3 regions of the Ensifer sp. Root31 genome follow, and region 2 is predicted to be linked to each of the others. Evidence: riboswitches for the same ligand, from Rfam matches in the RefSeq annotation. Region 2 holds a riboswitch; each other region holds the start of a gene.
The links. Region 2 has a riboswitch for thiamine pyrophosphate ahead of ASD00_RS28495 (ABC transporter permease). Riboswitches for the same ligand answer to the same signal wherever they lie in the genome.
Positions count from the first base shown of each region.

Region 1: linked by a shared signal. The riboswitch ahead of thiB (thiamine ABC transporter substrate binding subunit) and the one ahead of ASD00_RS28495 (ABC transporter permease) in region 2 are both predicted to bind thiamine pyrophosphate.
Region 3: linked by a shared signal. The riboswitch ahead of thiC (phosphomethylpyrimidine synthase ThiC) and the one ahead of ASD00_RS28495 (ABC transporter permease) in region 2 are both predicted to bind thiamine pyrophosphate.

Region 1 is NZ_LMCO01000045.1:254,048-260,290, reverse strand. Features, by position in the region: gene ASD00_RS30355 (M48 family metalloprotease) at 1-1,331, opposite strand, end outside; gene ASD00_RS30350 (ATP-binding cassette domain-containing protein) at 1,729-2,445, opposite strand; gene thiP (thiamine/thiamine pyrophosphate ABC transporter permease ThiP) at 2,442-4,046, opposite strand; gene thiB (thiamine ABC transporter substrate binding subunit) at 4,078-5,106, opposite strand; TPP riboswitch at 5,156-5,273, opposite strand; partial or broken gene ASD00_RS30335 (GNAT family N-acetyltransferase) at 5,408-5,891, shown strand; gene ASD00_RS30330 (thiamine diphosphokinase) at 5,978-6,243, shown strand, end outside.
Region 2 is NZ_LMCO01000042.1:23,817-30,059, reverse strand. Features, by position in the region: partial or broken gene ASD00_RS39370 (transposase) at 72-405, opposite strand; gene ASD00_RS28520 (hypothetical protein) at 453-842, opposite strand; gene thiD (bifunctional hydroxymethylpyrimidine kinase/phosphomethylpyrimidine kinase) at 832-1,641, opposite strand; gene thiE (thiamine phosphate synthase) at 1,638-2,300, opposite strand; gene ASD00_RS28505 (hydroxyethylthiazole kinase) at 2,287-3,027, opposite strand; gene ASD00_RS28500 (ABC transporter substrate-binding protein) at 3,024-3,968, opposite strand; gene ASD00_RS28495 (ABC transporter permease) at 4,006-4,749, opposite strand; TPP riboswitch at 4,891-4,993, opposite strand; gene ASD00_RS28490 (plasmid pRiA4b ORF-3 family protein) at 5,813-6,025, opposite strand.
Region 3 is NZ_LMCO01000034.1:103,082-109,324, forward strand. Features, by position in the region: gene ASD00_RS25085 (sensor histidine kinase) at 41-1,909, shown strand; gene ASD00_RS25090 (sigma-54 dependent transcriptional regulator) at 1,913-3,274, shown strand; TPP riboswitch at 3,452-3,583, shown strand; gene thiC (phosphomethylpyrimidine synthase ThiC) at 3,678-5,501, shown strand; gene ASD00_RS25100 (Zn-dependent hydrolase) at 5,768-6,243, opposite strand, start outside.

The sequences.
Region 1 (6,243 bases), on a different contig from region 2:
GCTTCGGCCGGCGTCATCTTGCGGAACGTTGCGCGCAGCTGGTTTGCCGTCGGCTCCAGCGCGCGCGACCCTTTTGGAACGGCAGTCAGGAAGCGGTAGATGCGGTTGTCGATGCGCACGACCGTGACGTCGAAGTCCCAGCGATCGGCAGACGCGCGGGCCGTTGCGGCCTCAAGACCGTTGACGCTGATCGGACGGATGGTATCGGGCTGCAGGCCGGTCACCCAGCCGCTGGCGATGTAATCCGTCAGGCTCTTGCGGGCCGTATCGGCGATGCCGTCGAAACGGATCGCCACGTCGCCGGGGCCGGTTGCCAGGACCGCTTCTGCCTTGTTGTCGATCTGGAAGCCGGTCGGCACGTCGAAACGAATGCCGAGCTGGCCATGCATGAAGGTCTGGCCGCGGACATAGCCTTCCTGCGGGCTGTCGCCATAGAGCAGGCCGTCGATGCCGGCGAGATAATAGTCGCGCCCGCGGTCGCCGCTGGTGCCCTCGGCGCCAAACGCGCGCGCGTGCCGGCGCGCGAGATCGACGCGCTGCGGGGCATTCGGGTGGCTCGATAGGAAGTCGAGGCTCTGGTCTGCTTCCGGATCGACCGCGGAGAAGCGGCTGTAGGCGGCCATGGAATCGAGGAAGCGTGCCGCCGCATAGGGGTCGTAACCGGCCTCGCCCAGCATGCGCACGCCGATGACGTCAGCCTGGAGCTCCTGGTTGCGGGAGAAGGCGGCCAGACGCAGCTTGCCGCGCGCCAGTGCCTGCTTGCCGGCGAGATCCGAGGACAGCACCTCGGAGACGACGCGGCTGGCGATGACTTCCGCCTCTTCGCGCTGCTGGCGCTCGATGCCATGGTTGGCGGTGACGTGCGCCATTTCATGCGACAGCACGGCCGCAACCTCGGACGCGTCATTGGCAAGCGCAAGCAGGCCGCGGGTGACATAGAGATAGCCGCCGGGCAGCGCAAAGGCGTTGATCGCCGGGGAATTGAGAATGGTGATGCGGTAGGACTGCTGCGGGTTTTCCGAGACGGCCGTCAGGGCGCCGGCGATGCGGGCGACCAGCCGCTCCGTCTTTGCGTCCTTGTACTCCCCGCCGTAGCTCGCGACGATGCGCGGGTGTTCGCGCGCGCCGAGCTGGGCACGGGGGTCGTTCTTCTGGACTTCGTCGACGATCTGCGGATTGGAGGACGGCGATACGGTCGGCTCGTAGGTCTGCTCGATCACCGACTGGCAGGCGGAAAGCAGCGTCGTCGCAAGCAATGCAACCACAGCACGTGTCCGGAGGCCTCCGCGCTTGGGCGGGAACCGGTCGTTTCTGACTGTATGACTTTCCATGCCTCAGCCCGTTTCCCGTCCAACGCCACCCCACAACAGGGACTCGGGCGGCGTTGAAAGTCTTACTTTTTCAGCCGGATACGTCCGATCCGGCAAGAGTATTCCAGCCCTGGTCTTGCTGTATCTGATTTCAGCGCCACCTGCCTAGTTTACCCCGGTAGAAATAGTTGCCCCGTGGTATCACGGCAACGGATACGCGAATATTCGTGACGCTCCGGCCGGACAATCCGCGCGTCGCATGGCGCGGCGGTCAAATTGTGGCGGAGTACCACGCGCGCTAGAGCATTTCCGGTTTAGACGACGTCGCGGAAACGCTCTATCTGCCTGTTTCCACGCATTTCCTGACGGAAAACCGCTTCGCACTTTTCCTGGAAATGCTCCAAGATTCCACGTCGCATCACGCGTTGCCGAGAAAGCGGTTGATGGACGCCATATCGCGCCGTTCGAGAAAGCGCTCGACCGGGTCATGGGCGATGATACGCCCCTGGTCCAGAAAAAGCACGCTATCGGCCAGCGCCCTCACGTCATCGGGATGGTGCGTGATCATCAGGATCGTGTTGTTTTCCTGATCATGCAGGTCCTGCAGCAGTGCCCGCATACCGGCCCTCATGCCGGGATCGAGAGCGGCAAAAGGCTCATCCAGCAGCAGCAGCGGGCGATGTCGCACCAAGGCGCGCGCCAACGCCACACGCTGTCGTTCGCCGCCGGACAGCGTCGGCGGCAGGCGCTTGCCGAAGCTGTCGAGCCCGACGCGGCCGAGGGCATCGTCTATCCGTGCGCGATCAGCGACCGACAGGCGAAGCGAGGGGCTGATGCCGAAGCCGACATTGGTCGCGACGTCGAGATGTGCAAACAGGTTGTTGTCCTGAAAGATCACGGAGACGGGTCGTTCTGCCGGCGCCTGTCCCGACATCGTCTTGCCGAGAATGCGAACCTCGCCCCGGTCCGGCTCCTCGAAACCGGCGATGACATGAAAGAGGGTCGACTTTCCCGACCCGGAGGCCCCGGCAACTGCGACGATGCCACCTGGCTGAATGGCGCAATCGAAGTGCAGTGCGGTGGTGTCGTAACGAACGTCGACGCCAACAAGTTCTACCGCCGCCTGGGAATTCATGCGTTTCGTCCTTCCGGCACTCGCCTGTCGCCGGCCGTGCCGAGCATGGTGAAGATCAGGCAGATGAGGCCGAGGAAGAGCGCCAGACCGGCTGCATCCGCGGTGCGATAGCTGCCCATCCGGCTGTAGAGCAGCCATGGAAGCGTGACCATGTCCTGCGAACCGAACAGCGCCACTGCACCAAGGTCGCCGAGCGACAGCGCCATGGCGAAGGAGAACGCCATCAGCAACGGTTTCCGGAGCGGCGGCAAGTCGATCCATCGCAGGCGATGGAAGCCGCGGATGCCGAGGCTTGCTGTCAGTCGGTCGGTGCGTGCGGCATGTGTTGCCATCGCCGGTGCCAGGATCCGGTGCACGAACGGCAGCGCCATCAATGCGTTGATGGCGACGACGATGGCGGGGGCGAAACGGGCGACATCGCCGAAGGGGCGCAGGAGCAGAAACCATCCCGCACCGAGCACGACCGGCGGCACCAGCAGCACCAGCGACGTGCTGGCGGTGACAGTGCCCGCAAATGCCCTGGCCAAGGTCGGGGCGTGGCGACGCGCCACGACGATGCCGGCGGCGCGGATCATCGCGGCGGCCATGGTGACGCAAAAGAATGCCGAGAGGACGGCGATGACAATGCTGGTGACGAGAGCACGATGCACGGTCGGGTCGCCGGCAAGCTTCACCAGATCCGCACGCAGGCCGGAACCGACGACGGCGATCAGCGGTGCGCCGATGAAGAGCAGCGAGAACAGGATCCAGCCGGCGTCGGACGTCCGGGAGAGGCCGGTTCCTGCATCATAGCGTCTGGAGATTTTGCCCGCGGTTGCGCTTTGTGCAGGTTCGGTCGCGACACGCGTTAGAGCCAGGAGCAGGGCTCCGGTCATGACGATCTGTAGGGCGGACAGGGCGATCGCCCGCGGCGGGTCGAAATCGAAGCGCAGCGCCTGGTAGATCGCGACCTCGATGGTGCTGGCGGCAGGCCCGCCGCCGAGCGTCAGCACCAGCGTGAAGCTGGTGGCGCAGAGCATGAAGACGAGGCCGGCAGCACCTGGCAGCAATCCCCGAAGGACCGGCCACTCGACAAAGCGGAAGAGTGCGGCTGGCGGCATGCCGAGATTGGCGGCGGTTCTCCAGTATTCCGAAGGGATGCGCTCGAGCCCGGCGAGAAAGAGACGTGCGATAAGCGGCATGTTGAAGAAGACGTGGGCGAGCAGGATGCCGAAAAGGCCGTAGATGCTGATCGGCTGCTGCAGCCCGAGGCCGGCGAGGGCGGTGTTGAGCGCGCCCTGCCGGCCCCAGATCTCGATCAGCCCGAGCGCGCCGACAAGCACGGGCAGGCCGAGCGGCAGGGCCATCACCCGCAGAACCCAGACGCGGCCGGGAAAGCTCGGCCGGCGCGCAAGCGCCCGTGCGATCGGGATGGCAAGAACAACGGAAAGCAGCGTCGAAAGGCTCGCCTGCAGCAAGGTGAAGCGCGTTACCCGCCAGATATAGGCATCGAACAGCACGCTGTTGCCGAAGTCACCGCTCTGGAGCAAAAGGGCTGCAATCGCCAGGCCGACAAACAGCAGGATACCGCCGAGACTTAAAGTCCCGGCGGTCATCGTGATGCGATTTTCGGCAGGCGCGAACAAATGCGCCTCAGTTCTTGCTAATGGCGGCCAGCCATTCGTCGATCCAGGCCTTGCGGTTCGCCGCCACCTCTTCCGACGGCAGCAGGAAAGTCTTCTCCGGATTGACCAGCTTGCTAAAAGCCTCCGGCAGCGGCTCCTTGGTCGCCGCGACCGGCATCATCCAGTTGGTCGTCGGAATGATCGACTGGAACTCCGGGCCGGTCATGAAGGCGAGAAACTGCTTGGCAAGCTCCGGCTCCTTGGCGCTCTTGGTCATGCCGGCAACTTCGATCTGGATGTAGTGACCTTCCGAGAATTCGGCCGCCTGGTAGCGGTCGGTGTTTTCCGCCACCATGTGGTAGGCGGGCGACGTGGTGTAGGAAAGCACCATCGGCGCTTCGCCCTTGGTGAAGAGGCCATAGGCTTCCGACCAGCCCGGCGTTACGGTCAGTACCCTGTCCTTGAGCTTGGCCCAGGCGGCGCCGGCTTCGTCGCCATAGACGGCCTTGACCCAGAGAAGCAGACCGAGGCCCGGCGTCGAGGTGCGCGGATCCTCGATGACGATCTTCTGAGAGGCGTCGCCTTCGACCAGTTCCTTCAGGCTCTTCGGCGGCGTCTTCAAGGTCTGGGTGTCGTAGACGACGGCGAAATGGCCGTAGTCATAGGGAAGGAAGGTGTCGTCGGTGAAGTCGCCGGGTACCTTGACGTGGGCAGGCTCGATGCCGTGCGGCGCGAAGAAGCCGGTGGCCTTGGCCTCGGCGACGAGGTTTGTATCGAGGCCGAGCACGATGTCGGCCTTGGAGGCCGCGCCTTCGAGCTTGAGGCGGGTCAGAAGCTCGACGCCATCGGCGACGCCGACATAGGTGACCTTGCATTCGCAGGTCTTCTCGAAAGCTTCGGCGACCTTGGCACCCGGCCCCCATTCGGTGATGAAGCTTTCATAGGTGTAGACGGTCAGCGTCTTGTCGGCAGCAACGGCATTGGCCGCGAAGACAAGTCCTGCCGTCGCGGCAAGCGCTAGCCGGCTAAGAACCTTGAGTTGCGATGAATTGGACATGGCAGGCACCTCTCCCTAAAAATGATGTTGCATGGGAAAAGGGCGTATCGATCCGATCGCGTCTAATCCCTCCGCCGGTATGAGCCGGATCAGGTTCCGCGGGTTGGCGTTCAACGCCTCTCAGCCTTCGGCCGCCATGCGGTCGGAAGGCACCCCGTTAGAGCGGGTAGAGATTTACCGCCGAGCCGGTTTGATGGCAAGCGAAGTTTGAGGACGGCAAAAGCGCCCGCCCCGCATTTTCGCGCCGCGGCGCATGGGGTAAAATCGTCGGCAGAGTTTGCAGACGCCGAAGGAGCCTGCGATGACTGACATGCTCGTTCGCCTTTATGCACTGCCGGCACAAGCGAGATCACCGCTTGCTGACGGTATCGGCATTCACCGCGCAATGGCACCCGAACGAAGCTTGTTGTTCCCTGGATCGAGCAGACATTTGGCTCCGGCTGGGCGGGCGAGGCGGAGGCGGCCTTCAGATCGACGCCGACGTGCATGCACATCGCGGTGTTCGAGGACCGGATCGTCGGCTTTGCCTGCCACGATGTCACAGCGCTCGGTTTCTTCGGGCCGACGGGCGTCGACGAGGCCATGCGCGGACGGGGATCGGCGAGGCGCTCTTGCGCGTGAGCCTGACGGCGATGCGTGACGCAGGCTACGGTTACGCCATCATCGGCGGCGTCGGCCCGGCCGAATTCTACCGACGCACGGTCGGCGCCATCGAGATCCCCGATTCCAACCCCGGGATCTATGCGGAGATGCTGTTTCCCGATACCTTGCCCGAAGATCACTGACAACGAGGACGCAAAATCGCCGGATCGCGCCCTTGTTCGGTTTTCTTGCTTTTCCTTGCCCGTGCCTTTGCGCTATGGGCTTTGCCATGGCCCGATCCACCTTCACCATTCTGCTCGGCGGTGCACTGACCCCGACCGATCGCCTTGCGCGCCAGCTCGCAGGCAGCCGCTTCGTTGCGGCCGATGGCGGCATGCGGCATGCGCGGGTGCTATCCGTGACCCCCGACGTCTGGGTGGGCGATTTCGATTCGACCGAGGAGGCGCTGCTCGCGGAATTTGCCGATGTCCCGCGCGAGCCCTATCCCGCCGCCAAGGCTGCGACCGATGGCGAAATCGCTGTCGAGGCGGCGCT
Region 2 (6,243 bases):
TCCAGCTCTTATACCGTGGGTTGAGAACCGCACCTCCTGTCCGCAGCCGTCAGGCGCCGGTGAGGGCCGCACAACCGTGTCTGCGCTTTCCAGGCGATCTCCCGCACCGCCTTCGGCAGACCCTAAGCCGGACGCGAATGGTTTCCGTCACCCTGGCGAGATGGCGATAGCTCCAGGCGCCCTCGACCAGGACGCGGCGCGCGCGGCGGTTTCCGGCCAGCGTCAGGCCGCCGCGTTTGACCGTCTCGCCGGTCGACCGTTCCAGGGTACGAGGCCCAGGAAAGCCATCAACTGCCGCGGGTTGTCGAAGCGGCGTACATCGCCGACTTCGCTGGCGAAGGTGACGGCAACAAGGAAGGAGACGCCGCGAAGCGCCTGATAGGCCCCCACCACCGGTGCCATCGACGGAAAGGCCGAGTAACGGTGAAACGGCTCCAAGATCGAGCGCCGCTCTACCGCTGCCGGACCTCAGGATGATACAAGCGAGCAGAGTGATAGTGCCGGAGACCAATGCGCGCAGATCCTGAAGCGCGATGCGCCTTGGCCAGAGCCACGATTCGGCGTTGCCGCCGCCAATGAACTTCGACGAGCGGCGTAACTCCCTCGAACAGATCGATCCGCATTCCCCTAGCGGTCGAGGCAAGCGGCAACCCGATCGAGACAAGTGCCACCAGTAACCAGCTCGCCGCTTCCTCTGCCCCGGTAAAACCGCGTGCCGCCACATATCGGAGGACAACCGGGAGGGTGGTGGTGACGAGCAGGAGCGCAAGCAGAAACGCTCCGGCAAGCTCTAGCATTCGCTCCAGTCGCAGCGATAACGCCTGCGCCGCGTTAGCGAACATCGGGCTGCCACCAGCGATGAAAGTGGTGGACTGGTCCCCGTCCCTGCCCGACTTTGAAATCGCCGGCGGCAACGATGGCGCCGTGTAGATAGTCCTTGGCGGCAATGACGGCGTCTGCGAGTGACATTCCACCTGCAAGCCCGGCAGCGATCGCCGCCGACAGCGTGCATCCCGTGCCGTGATCATTCGTCGTCTCGATGCGCGGCGCCGTCAGCCGAACGGGGTCTCCTCCGTCGAAGAAGATATCCGTCGCTTCAGGGCCATGCCCATGCCCACCCTTGATCAGCACCGAACGCGCGCCGGCCTTCAGAATGATCTGCGCCTGATGGGCCATCTCTGCCTCATCTGTCGCGATCGCGCGCCCGGTCAGCAATGCCGCCTCCGGCAGGTTGGGCGTGGCGATCAGCGCCAGAGGCAGCAGTTGGTCGCTCAACGCAGCAATTGCATCTGGGCGTAGCAGCGCGTCGCCAGATGTGGCGACCATCACAGGGTCCAGCACGGCCATCTTGCCGTATCGGCGGAGTCCGTCAGCTATGATCGCGATCGTCTCGCCGCGGGACACCATGCCGATCTTCACAGAGCCAACAGCAAGGTCCGAAAACACCGCATCGATCTGCGCTTTGACAATTGCCGGCGAGATATCCTCGACCGCCGTTACCCCCCTGGTGTTCTGCGCCGTGATCGCAGTGATGACGCTTGCGCCATAGGCACCGAGAGCCGAAAACGTCTTCAGATCTGCCTGGATACCCGCGCCGCCGCCGGAATCCGAGCCCGCAATCGTGACTGCAATGGCGGTCATCGCGAAGCCTCCCTCAGAGCCTTATCGATACAGGCGCGCAATTCGCGCGTGGCCGCTGCCGGATCTGAAGCGGCGAAGATGGTGGAGATGACCGCGACACCGCCCGCTCCCGCGGCAACGACGTCCGCGGCGCGCTGCGCATTGATACCTGCAATGGCTCCGACAGGCAGTTCCGGCTTGGCCGCCAGAAGCGTCGCACGAAGCGTAGCGAACCCTTCGACGCCGACTGGCGGGTCGGGGTTGTGCTTCGACAGCGTTTCATAGACCCCGCCGATGCACACATAGTCAATCGGCGCGGCAATCGCGGCTTGTGCGTCCGCTTCGTTCTTGACCGTCAAACCGATGATCGCGGTATCGCGCATAATCGAACGGGCCGTGGCTGCATCCATGTCGTCCCGACCGAGATGGACGCCATCAGCGCCCGATGCGAGCGCTACATCGACGCGGTCATTGACGACGAAGGGCACTCCGCTGCCTGAAAGAGCAGCGCCGATCGCCCGTGCCTGTTCGATCATTTCCCGTGTCGAACTTGTCTTGTCGCGATACTGGATCAGCGTCGCACCATTGAGCGCTGCGATGCGCGCCAGATCAGCCAAATGCGCCTTGTCCCCAAGGCGCGCATCGACGAGGGCGTTGAGGCGGTAGTCAACCATCGGCATGGGAAATCCTGGCATTGACAATGATATCCTCTGCGCGCAGCGCTGCGAGCGCATCACGGAAGAGCGCTTCGAAGGTACCCGGCCCACTCGAACGCTCCGCAGCGATTTCGGCGGCGATGCCGCTTGTCAAAAGCGCGCCCGTGGCGGCCTTCAGGCGATCCGGCTCGACGGCCATGAAGGCCGCGATCAAGGCGCCCGAGAGGCACCCGGTACCCGTGACCTGCGCCATGAGGGGGTGGCCGTTCTCAACCCGGATCGTATGTAGATCCAGTGTGAGTTCATCGACTGCCCCGGTCTTGATCTTCAGCGCGCCATTGACCTCCCCGAAAAAGTCCATCTCGCTGGCATTGCCGCGAACAACGGAAGGTTCGGACGCGATGAGTTCTCGGGCGAAGGCGAGCCGCGACGGCGGATAGTCGCAGTGCACCGGATCGACGATCCACGGCTTGTCGGCATCGCGCGCAACCGCCGCTGCCAAACGGATCGCCCTCCGACGCTCTTCATCAAGCGTACCGAGATTGACGACGAGCGCATCGGCGCGGCGGGCAAAAGCCTCGACCTCCTCCGGTGTCGATGTCATCGAGGGGATCGCACCCAGCGCTGCTAACCCATCGGCTACAAACTTCTGCACCACCGTGTTCATCAGGCAATGCACCCGCGGGCGCTGCTCCCGCACAAGCGCCAGCGATGCGGCAGCACTTTCGACGAAGTCCGATGTACCCGTCATCGGATTTCCACCGCGATATCGTCGACATCAGGTGCCTTGCCGATCAACCCGCTTTCGGAGAGAAAAGCGCCAAACCGCTCGTAGCGGCCACGGTCGAGCGCCGCTGGCCTTTTGGCGAAACGCGGCAGCGTGTCCGTGAATGCGCTGCGGTTGAGTTCGTCGTCGAGGTTCGGATATGCCTTGACGAACAGCTTCCAAGCTTCGTCCGGATGATTGGTGAGAAAAATCGCACCCTGCTCCACCGCGGCCAGGAATGGCCGCAAGCGCTTGTCGGCAACCTTTGCCTTGTCGGAAACGAAGACGAGCTCGTCATAAACAGGCACGCCATGCTCTTCCGGGAAGAAGGACCTGCCCTCATGCCCCTCGAGCCGCATCTGCGTAAGCTCGAAATTCCTGAAGCCGCCGATCGTTGCATCGACCTTGCCTGCGATCAGCGACGGAGACAGGGCGAAGTTGACGTTGACGAGTTCGACGTCTTCCTTCTTGAGACCGGCCGAGGCAAGCATTCGGCCGAGCATCGCATCCTCGAAACCGGAAACGGAAAAGCCGATCTTCTTGCCCTTCAGATCGGCAAGGCTGCGGATCGGACCGTCGTCAAGGACAGTGACGGTGTTGAGCGGAGTCTCGACCAGGGTGCCAATGCGAACCAGAGGCAGGCCTGCAGCATGGTCAAGGTACAGGTTCGGCTGATAGTGCACGCCAATATCAGCCTGCCCCACAGCGACGAGACGCGGAACGCTTGAAGGGTCTGCCGGTGGCACGAGCTCGACATCGAGCCCCGCCTTCTCGAACAGACCGAGTTCGTTGGCGACGACGATTGGAGCATGGTCGGGATTGACGAACCACTCCAGCATCACTGTCAGTTTTTCGGCGGCCGTTGCCGAACCGGCTGAAAAAACGACGCCGAGTGCGAGGCTGGCGGAAAGCAGAGATTTGCAGATCATAATATTATGAACTCTCCCAATTGATCTCAGAAATTCAGGTTTCCCGCGCCCAGTGCGCGAGGGGACGGGTTGCCTCATCGACGAGCAACCTGAGGCCGACGGCAAGCACAGCGAGAATGGCCATCGCAGCGAAGACGACATCGGTCTGCATGCGGGCATTTGCCTGGACGATAACGAAGCCGAGTCCGGCCGAGGCGCCGACCCATTCGCCAACGACGGCGCCGAGCGGTGCCAAGGGGGCAGCAACGCGAAGGCCGGTCACCAGCCCCGGCAACGCCAGCGGCAGGCGCACGAGCCTTAGCGCCTGCCAGTGACTCGCCTTGGTGAGCGCGACGGCATCGAGGATCTGTGTATCAGTCCGGCGCAAGCCGTCCGAAAATGCAGAAACAATGGGAAAGAAGATAATGATCGCCGCCATCACGATCTTCGAAACCATGCCGAAGCCGAACCACAGCACCAGCAAAGGTGCGATGACGAAAACGGGAAAGGCCTGAAGGACGAGCACAAAAGGCCAGACGAGCTTTCCGAGCCGCGGAAAAGCCGCCAGCCCAATTGCCGTCACTACGCCGAACGCCGTGCCGACCGCGAGACCGGCCAGCATTTCGGCGATGGTCACCAGGCTTTGCTCGAGCACAAATGCCGGCTGCCGCCCAAAAACAGCCAAGACCTCGAGGGGCGTCGGCAGCAGATAGCGCGGCAGCGCGAAAACAAGCACCGCCAGCTGCCAGAGGACAGCAACCACAGCAAGACTGCGGACGAATGTGAATGCGAGGCGCATCGCCGTTCAACCGACGCAGCGACCCGGACGAAATGCAAACCCGCCATCCGGCGGCGACTTGGCGAAAGACAGCATCGATCGATCTCCAGACAAAACATCACGGAGACCCAGGTGAAAGCGAAGACGCGATTAGTTTGCCGAACGCGGCTCTTTTCCCGTTCCTACGCCGGCATGACCCGGATCAGGTTCAAGGGTCCGGCTCGCCGCCATCTCAGCACTGTGAAGTGCTCCCCTCGGAATAAGACAATTTATGTGTCACCCGTGTCACGATGTCAATGAGAAGAGCTTCAACGGGCTGCTGCCGATCTACATTACCGTCACTGACTTTGCCAGATTGCGGGGCTGGTCGACGTCCGTGCCATGAACACGGCGTGTGATAAGCATGCTCGTGAACGAAGTCCATGGCAGACATGGTTGGAATGGGTCGCTTCCGTGCGATCGGCACGCAGCTTCGCATTGACGCGACGCTTAGGAACTTTGTTGCGGCGCTGGAGGTCCATCTCCTTGAAACGTACGCGCGATGCACTCAAGCCGTCATGACGCACCAAGTATTCAACCGGCGAGGACCACAGGTGGCAGAATGTAGTCGATCTAAGCAGCTTTACTCCAGTCGTGCTGAAGTGTGACGAGGCTGCCGTGTTCTTCAACAGGATTCAATAGATCGGCGATGTTGTTGATGATTTCATATTCAGGCCCGAGTTACTGCCTTATGTCGTAGGTAAGGCGGGTGACTTCTTCGGTAAATTTCATATCTTCTGCTTCAGACCACGGGCTTGGTCCTGGGGGTGTTCCACTCGTGCAGTATGATGCCACACAGTCACGCCGTGCAATCGCTTTAGGGTCTCATTCGACAACGGCAGTTTGTCTTCAACAGGCCCGGCGTCAAAACGTTGCAGAGCAGCCTCGTTCCGCACCAAAGAACTCCGCTGCGATTTTCAACCTGCGATCTTCAACCTTCCGTTCCGCACCTTTCGATGAAGGAGCATATTTCGCGGCCTATCGGTCAGCAAGGAAAGTATGGCGTTCGTCTCACTCACGATTGATCTGCAGAGTAAGCATTCGGTTAGGGCCGCAGGTTCGGGCTTTTTTTGCGTGAACGACGTTTCCACTTGGCGGCTAGCGCATCGACGTTGTTGCGAAGGTTGGCAGCATCGATTGCGGTGGGATCGTTGCCCCACCATTCGACAAGCTCATCGTGACGCTCGTGGTTTTTGTTGGCAAGCGCTTCGCGGAATTCCTCATATCCCCACGGACCGCCGACATCCTCCGACGGCATCGAGGAGGAATGGATCGTTGAGGTCGGCGATAACTGGAAAGGTCGTTGTCGAGCTTTCGACACACGCGGAGGTGAGTGGCCAACTTCATGCCGCTAAACCGCGAGCCGCACGACACAGAAGTTACAGAAAAGTGGAAATTCCACTTCTAAATGAACTTCACATTTCGCCTGGCTACAATTAAATTAGAAATTGTACCGATTTGGGATCCTAACCGGAA
Region 3 (6,243 bases), on a different contig from region 2:
CGGATATCCGCACAGATCATCTGGAAACTTGCGCGGAATAATGCACAATTCCGCCATGTCCATGCCCGCGCCCAGCCCTATCAATCCAGAGGATCTCGACCGGCACATGCGCCGCGCCTGGCTGATTTTTGCCGCGCTAGCGTTGGTGTTGTTGGCAGCGGGGCTTTTTTTCGCCGGCGAATATGGGCGAAACAAGGCGCTTGAAACCGTCGACATCCAGAGCCGCATCGATGCCAATCTCAAGGCCTCGCTGCTGAGGGCAGTGCTGGAGCGGCAGCGCGCGCTGCCTCTGGTACTGGCAGACGACGTCGAGGTGAAGACGGCGCTTGAGAAGGGTGGCGACCAGCCGTTGCAGCGGCTCAATCAAAAGCTCGAGGCGCTGGCCGCCAATACGGATGCGGCGGTGATCTACGCGATTGGCCTCGACGGCGTGGCGGTGGCTGCCAGCAACTGGCGCGAGCCAACCAGCTTCGTCGGCAATGACTACGCTTTCCGCGAATATTTCCGGCTGGCGATGCGCGATGGCAAGGCCGAGCATTTCGCCATGGGCACCGTCAGCAAGCGGCCAGGCCTCTACATATCAAGACGTGTCGACGGGCCTGACGGCCCGATTGGCGTCGTGGTCGCCAAGCTCGAATTCGGCGGGGTCGAGGCCGATTGGCTCGCCTCCGGCAAGCCGGTCTATGTCACCGACCGGCGCGGCATCGTGCTGATCACCAGCTTCCCGTCCTGGCGCTTCATGACGACCCGTACCATCCCCGGGGATCGCCTCGCCGCCATCCGCGACAGCCTGCAGTTCGGCGATGCCTCCCTGCTGCCGCTACCGTTCCGCCGGATCGAGCCAACGAGCAATGGATCGAGCGTGCTGACAGCGCTTCTGCCCGGCAGCAGCGAGCGGCAATACCTCAGGGTCGAGACCATGGTGCCCTCGACCAGCTGGCGGCTGGAGCAATTGGCACCGCTAGACGCAGCCCTTGGCGCCGCGAGCCGCGAGGCAAGGCTGCTGGCCCTTGCCGTTATCGTGCCGCTGCTGGCGCTTGCCGCATTCCTTCTTCGCCGGCGCCAGGCTTTGACGCAGGTCGCGGCCAACGAACGCGCCGCGCGCGATGAGTTGGAACGCCGAGTGGCCGAGCGCACACAGGACCTAAGCCTCGCCCGCGATCACCTCGAAACCGAGATCGCCGACCACAGGCGCACGGGCGAGAGGCTGCAGGCGGTGCAGCAGGAACTGGTCCAGGCCAACCGCCTGGCAATCCTCGGACAGGTGGCGGCGGGCGTTGCCCACGAGATCAATCAGCCGGTCGCAACCATCCGCGCCTATGCCGACAATGCGCGCACCTTCCTCGACCGCGGCCAAAAAGAAACCGCCGTCGAAAATCTCGAAAGCATCGCTGCGCTGACCGAGCGGGTCGGCACCATCACCGACGAACTGCGCAGCTTTGCGCGCAAGGGCCGTTTCGTCGCCGAACCGACGGCGATGCGGGAGGTGATCGAAGGCGCTCGAATGCTGCTGCGCAGCCGCTTTGCCGGCCGCATGGACGCGATCGTCATCGACCTGCCTGATAACGGCCTCAGCGTGCTCGGCAATCGCATCCGCTTGGAACAGGTGCTGATCAACCTGTTGCAGAATGCCCTGGAAGCCCTCGGTGATCGGGCAGACGCTGAGATCCGTGTGCGGTGCGAGTTAGGCCCCTCCGAAACAGTTTCGCTTGTTGTCGCCGACAATGGTCCGGGCATTCGGCCCGATATCCTCGAAGACCTTTTCACGCCGTTCAACACCTCCAAGGATGAAGGTCTCGGTCTCGGCCTTGCCATCTCCAAGGAGATTGTCGCCGACTATGGCGGCGACATCGAGGTCAAGACCAGCCCTGAGGGCACCGTCTTCACCGTGCGTTTGAAGAGGGCCTGAGCGATGCAGCAATCCGTATGCCTCGTCGACGACGACAGCGAACTCAGGCGGGCGATGAAGCAGACGCTGGAGCTTGCCGGCCTCGCGGTCTCCGCCTTTCCCGGCGCGGCGGAAGCGCTCGCAATCCTCAACCCGGATTTTAGCGGGATCGTCATCAGCGATATCCGCATGCCCGGGATCGACGGCCTCACGCTGTTTCGCCGGATCGCCGATTTCGACCCCGACCTGCCCGTCATTCTGGTCACCGGCCACGGCGATATCCCGATGGCCGTTCAGGCCATTAAGGACGGCGTCTATGATTTCATCCCGAAACCCTTTGCCGCCGACCGTCTGGTGCAGAGCGCACGCCGCGCCTTGGAAAAACGCCGGCTGGTGATGGAAAACCGCGCGCTGAAACGCGCAGCCGAAGTCGCCGGTGAGAGCCTGCCGCTGATTGGCCAGACACCGGTCATGGAACGGCTGCGCCAGACCTTGCGGCATATCGCCGACACCGACGTGGATGTGCTTGTTGCCGGCGAAACCGGCAGCGGCAAGGAGGTGGTGGCGACGCTGCTGCACAATTGGAGCCGGCGCCGCAACGGCAACTTCGTGGCGCTGAACTGCGGCGCACTGCCGGAAACGGTAATCGAGAGCGAGCTTTTCGGCCACGAGCCCGGCGCCTTCACCGGTGCCCTGAAGAAGCGCGTCGGCCGTATCGAGCATGCGAGCGGCGGCACGCTTTTCCTCGATGAGATCGAGGCGATGCCGCCGGCAACGCAGGTCAAGATGCTGCGAGTGCTTGAAGCCCGTGAGATCACGCCGCTTGGCACCAATATCGTGCGCCCCGTCGATATTCGGGTCATCGCCGCGGCCAAGATCGACCTCGGCGACCCGGCCCAGCGGGGCGATTTTCGCGAGGATCTCTATTTCCGGCTGAACGTCGTCACCCTGTCGATCCCGCCGCTGCGCGAACGCCGGGACGATATCCCCCTTCTCTTCTCGCATTTCCTGACGCGGGCAGCCGAGCGTTTCAAGCGCGACGTGCCGACGCTTTCGCCGGCCGTCAGCCACTATCTGAGGTCTCATTCCTGGCCGGGCAATGTGCGCGAGCTCTCGCACTTCGCCGAGCGCGTCGCCCTTGGCGTCGAAGGTTCGCTCGGCCAACCGATTGCCGCGGCGCCGACCAGTGCCGGCCTGCCCGAGCGGATCGAGCGCTACGAGGCGGAAATTCTGAAAGAAGCGCTGCGGGCGCAGCACGGCGACGTCAAGGCGACGATCGAAGCGCTCGGCATTCCGCGCAAGACCTTCTATGACAAGCTGCAGCGGCACGGCATCAACCGTGCGGATTATGCCGATCGCCGGGGATCAGAGAAGTCCGGCCGCTAGCGCATTTCCAGGAAAAGTGCGGAGCGGTTTTCCGTCAGGAAATGCGTAAAAACGAAAAGAACGAGCGTGCCCGCGGCTTCGTCTCATCCGGAAACGCTCTACCGGGCAATCAACAGGCCTGACACGCAACCTTCGGATTAACGCTTGACGGCGCATCCGGATCGATGGCTATCTCTAGGCATTCACCAGGGGGGTCCCGTCAAGGGGCTGAGATACTGCTGGGCGGATCGGCTTTGCCGACCGAGGCGCAGTGACCCGTTGAACCTGATCCAGTTCATACTGGCGTAGGGACGGTGCAGACATTGACGCCACGATTCCGTCATTCGCGCGGCATTTCAGGCAAACATGTCTTTTCCTTCCGGCTTCAGAACTGGGTCTCCAACCGCAAACTTGGAGCCTCATCATGAATATTGCCACCAAACCCGCAGAACTCTCGGTCACAAAAGGCCCGCTTCCCGCCTCGAAAAAGGTCTACAAGCCAGGCACGATCCATCCCGACATCCGCGTTCCCATGCGCGAAATCACCCTGCACCCGACGTCGGGCGAGCCGCCGGTCACCGTCTACGACGCCTCCGGTCCCTACACCGTAGAAGATGCCAACATCCGCATCGAGGATGGATTGCCAAGACCGCGCCGCGACTGGATCATCGCTCGCGGCGATGTCGAAGCCTATGACGGGCGCGACGTGCGGCCGGAAGACAACGGCTTTGCCTCCGGCGACCGGCTGACGCCGACCTTTCCCCTCCGTCACGCGCCGCTGCGCGCAACCGGCCGGCGCGCGGTGACGCAGCTTGCCTATGCGCGGGCCGGCATCATCACGCCCGAGATGGAGTTCGTCGCCATCCGCGAGAACCTTGGCCGCGACGCTGCACGCGCCGCGCTACGCGACGGCGAAAGCTTTGGCGCCCATATCCCCGATCACGTCACGCCCGAATTCGTCCGCCAGGAGATTGCCAGCGGCCGCGCCGTGCTGCCGGCCAACATCAACCACCCAGAATCCGAACCGATGATCATCGGCCGGAATTTCCTGGTGAAGATCAATGCCAATATCGGCAACTCCGCCGTCACTTCGTCGATGGCCGAGGAAGTGGAGAAGATGGTCTGGGCCACCCGCTGGGGCGCAGACACGGTCATGGACCTGTCGACCGGCCGCAACATTCACAACATCCGCGAATGGATCATCCGCAACTCCCCCGTGCCGATCGGCACCGTGCCGCTCTACCAGGCGCTGGAAAAGGTCAACGGCATCGCCGAGGATCTGCGCTGGGAGGTCTATCGCGATACGCTGATCGAGCAGGCGGAACAGGGGGTCGACTACTTCACCATCCATGCAGGTGTCCGGCTGCACTATATCCCGCTGACGGTCGACCGGGTCACCGGCATCGTCTCGCGCGGCGGCTCGATCATGGCGAAATGGTGCCTGCACCACCACAAAGAGAGCTTTCTCTACGAGCACTTCGAAGAGATCTGCGACATCTGCCGCGCCTATGACGTCTCGTTTTCGCTCGGCGACGGCCTGCGTCCGGGGTCGATCGCCGATGCCAATGACGCGGCGCAATTTGCCGAACTGGAAACGCTGGGCGAGCTGACGGAGATCGCCTGGGCGAAAGACTGCCAGGTGATGATCGAGGGGCCTGGCCACGTGCCGATGCACAAGATCAAGGAAAACATGGACAAGCAGCTCGCTGTCTGTGGCGAGGCGCCGTTCTATACGCTTGGGCCCCTGACGACCGACATCGCCCCGGGCTACGACCACATCACCTCGGGCATCGGTGCCGCGATGATCGGCTGGTTCGGCACGGCCATGCTCTGCTATGTGACACCGAAGGAACATCTGGGGCTTCCCGACCGCAACGACGTCAAGGTGGGCGTCATCACCTACAAGATCGCGGCCCATGCCGCCGATCTCGCCAAGGGGCACCCGGCGGCCCGCACCCGCGACGACGCCCTGTCGCGCGCCCGCTTCGAGTTCCGCTGGGAGGACCAGTTCAACCTGTCGCTCGATCCGGAAACCGCCCGCTCCTTCCACGACGAAACCTTGCCGAAGGAGGCGCACAAGGTCGCGCATTTTTGCTCCATGTGCGGGCCGAAATTCTGCTCGATGCGGATCTCGCACGACATCCGCGCCGAGGCGCAGAAGGAAGGTTTTCAAGCGATGGCGGCCAAGTATCGTGAGGGTGGCGACCTCTATATGCCGGTCGACAGCGAGGCAGACGTTCGGGGATAACGACCACGCCAGAAGGGGCGGCGACCCCGCCCCTTCTGGCGCCCGGCGGGCTCCGGCACTCTTTACGCAATGGCCCATCTCTTCGTCATGCTCGGGCTCGACCCGAGCATCCACATTGGAGGCAGCCGGCTTGTCGATACGAGGCTGACACAGAGGTGCCGACTGGATGCTCGGGTCAAGCCCGAGCATGACGGTGTGAGAGGAATTGCTGCCGCATCAGCATCTTGATCGCTCCAAGGAGGTCGCACCCGGCCCCTTCCGGCGCCCTAAGGGCTACCTGCAAGCCGGACGGCGACGTCGAGCAGGACATTGGCACCGGCGACGAGATCTGCCGGATCCGTGTGTTCGCGCGGATTGTGGCTGATCCCGTCGCGGCTCGGCACGAAGATCATCGCCGCCGGCGCGATGCGCGCGATCATCTGGGCGTCGTGGCCGGCGCCGGAGGTCATCCGCCGGCTCTTCAGCCCACGGGCCTTCGCGGAAACTTCAATCGCCGCGACGACCGCACCGTCGAAACTGACGGGCTCGAACCGGGCGAGACGCTCGACAGAGACGGTCACATGCTCTTCCTGCTCAAGCCGGTCGAGAAAGCCGGAAAGCGCGCTTTCAAGCGCCCTCAGGCGATCCTCGTCCGGGTCGCGCAGGTCGATGGTAAAGACCGCGCGCGAGGGGATGACGTTGATCGCGTCCGGCTCGAAGCGCATGGTTCCGATCGTCGCAACGCTCGGCGCGTTTGATCGCG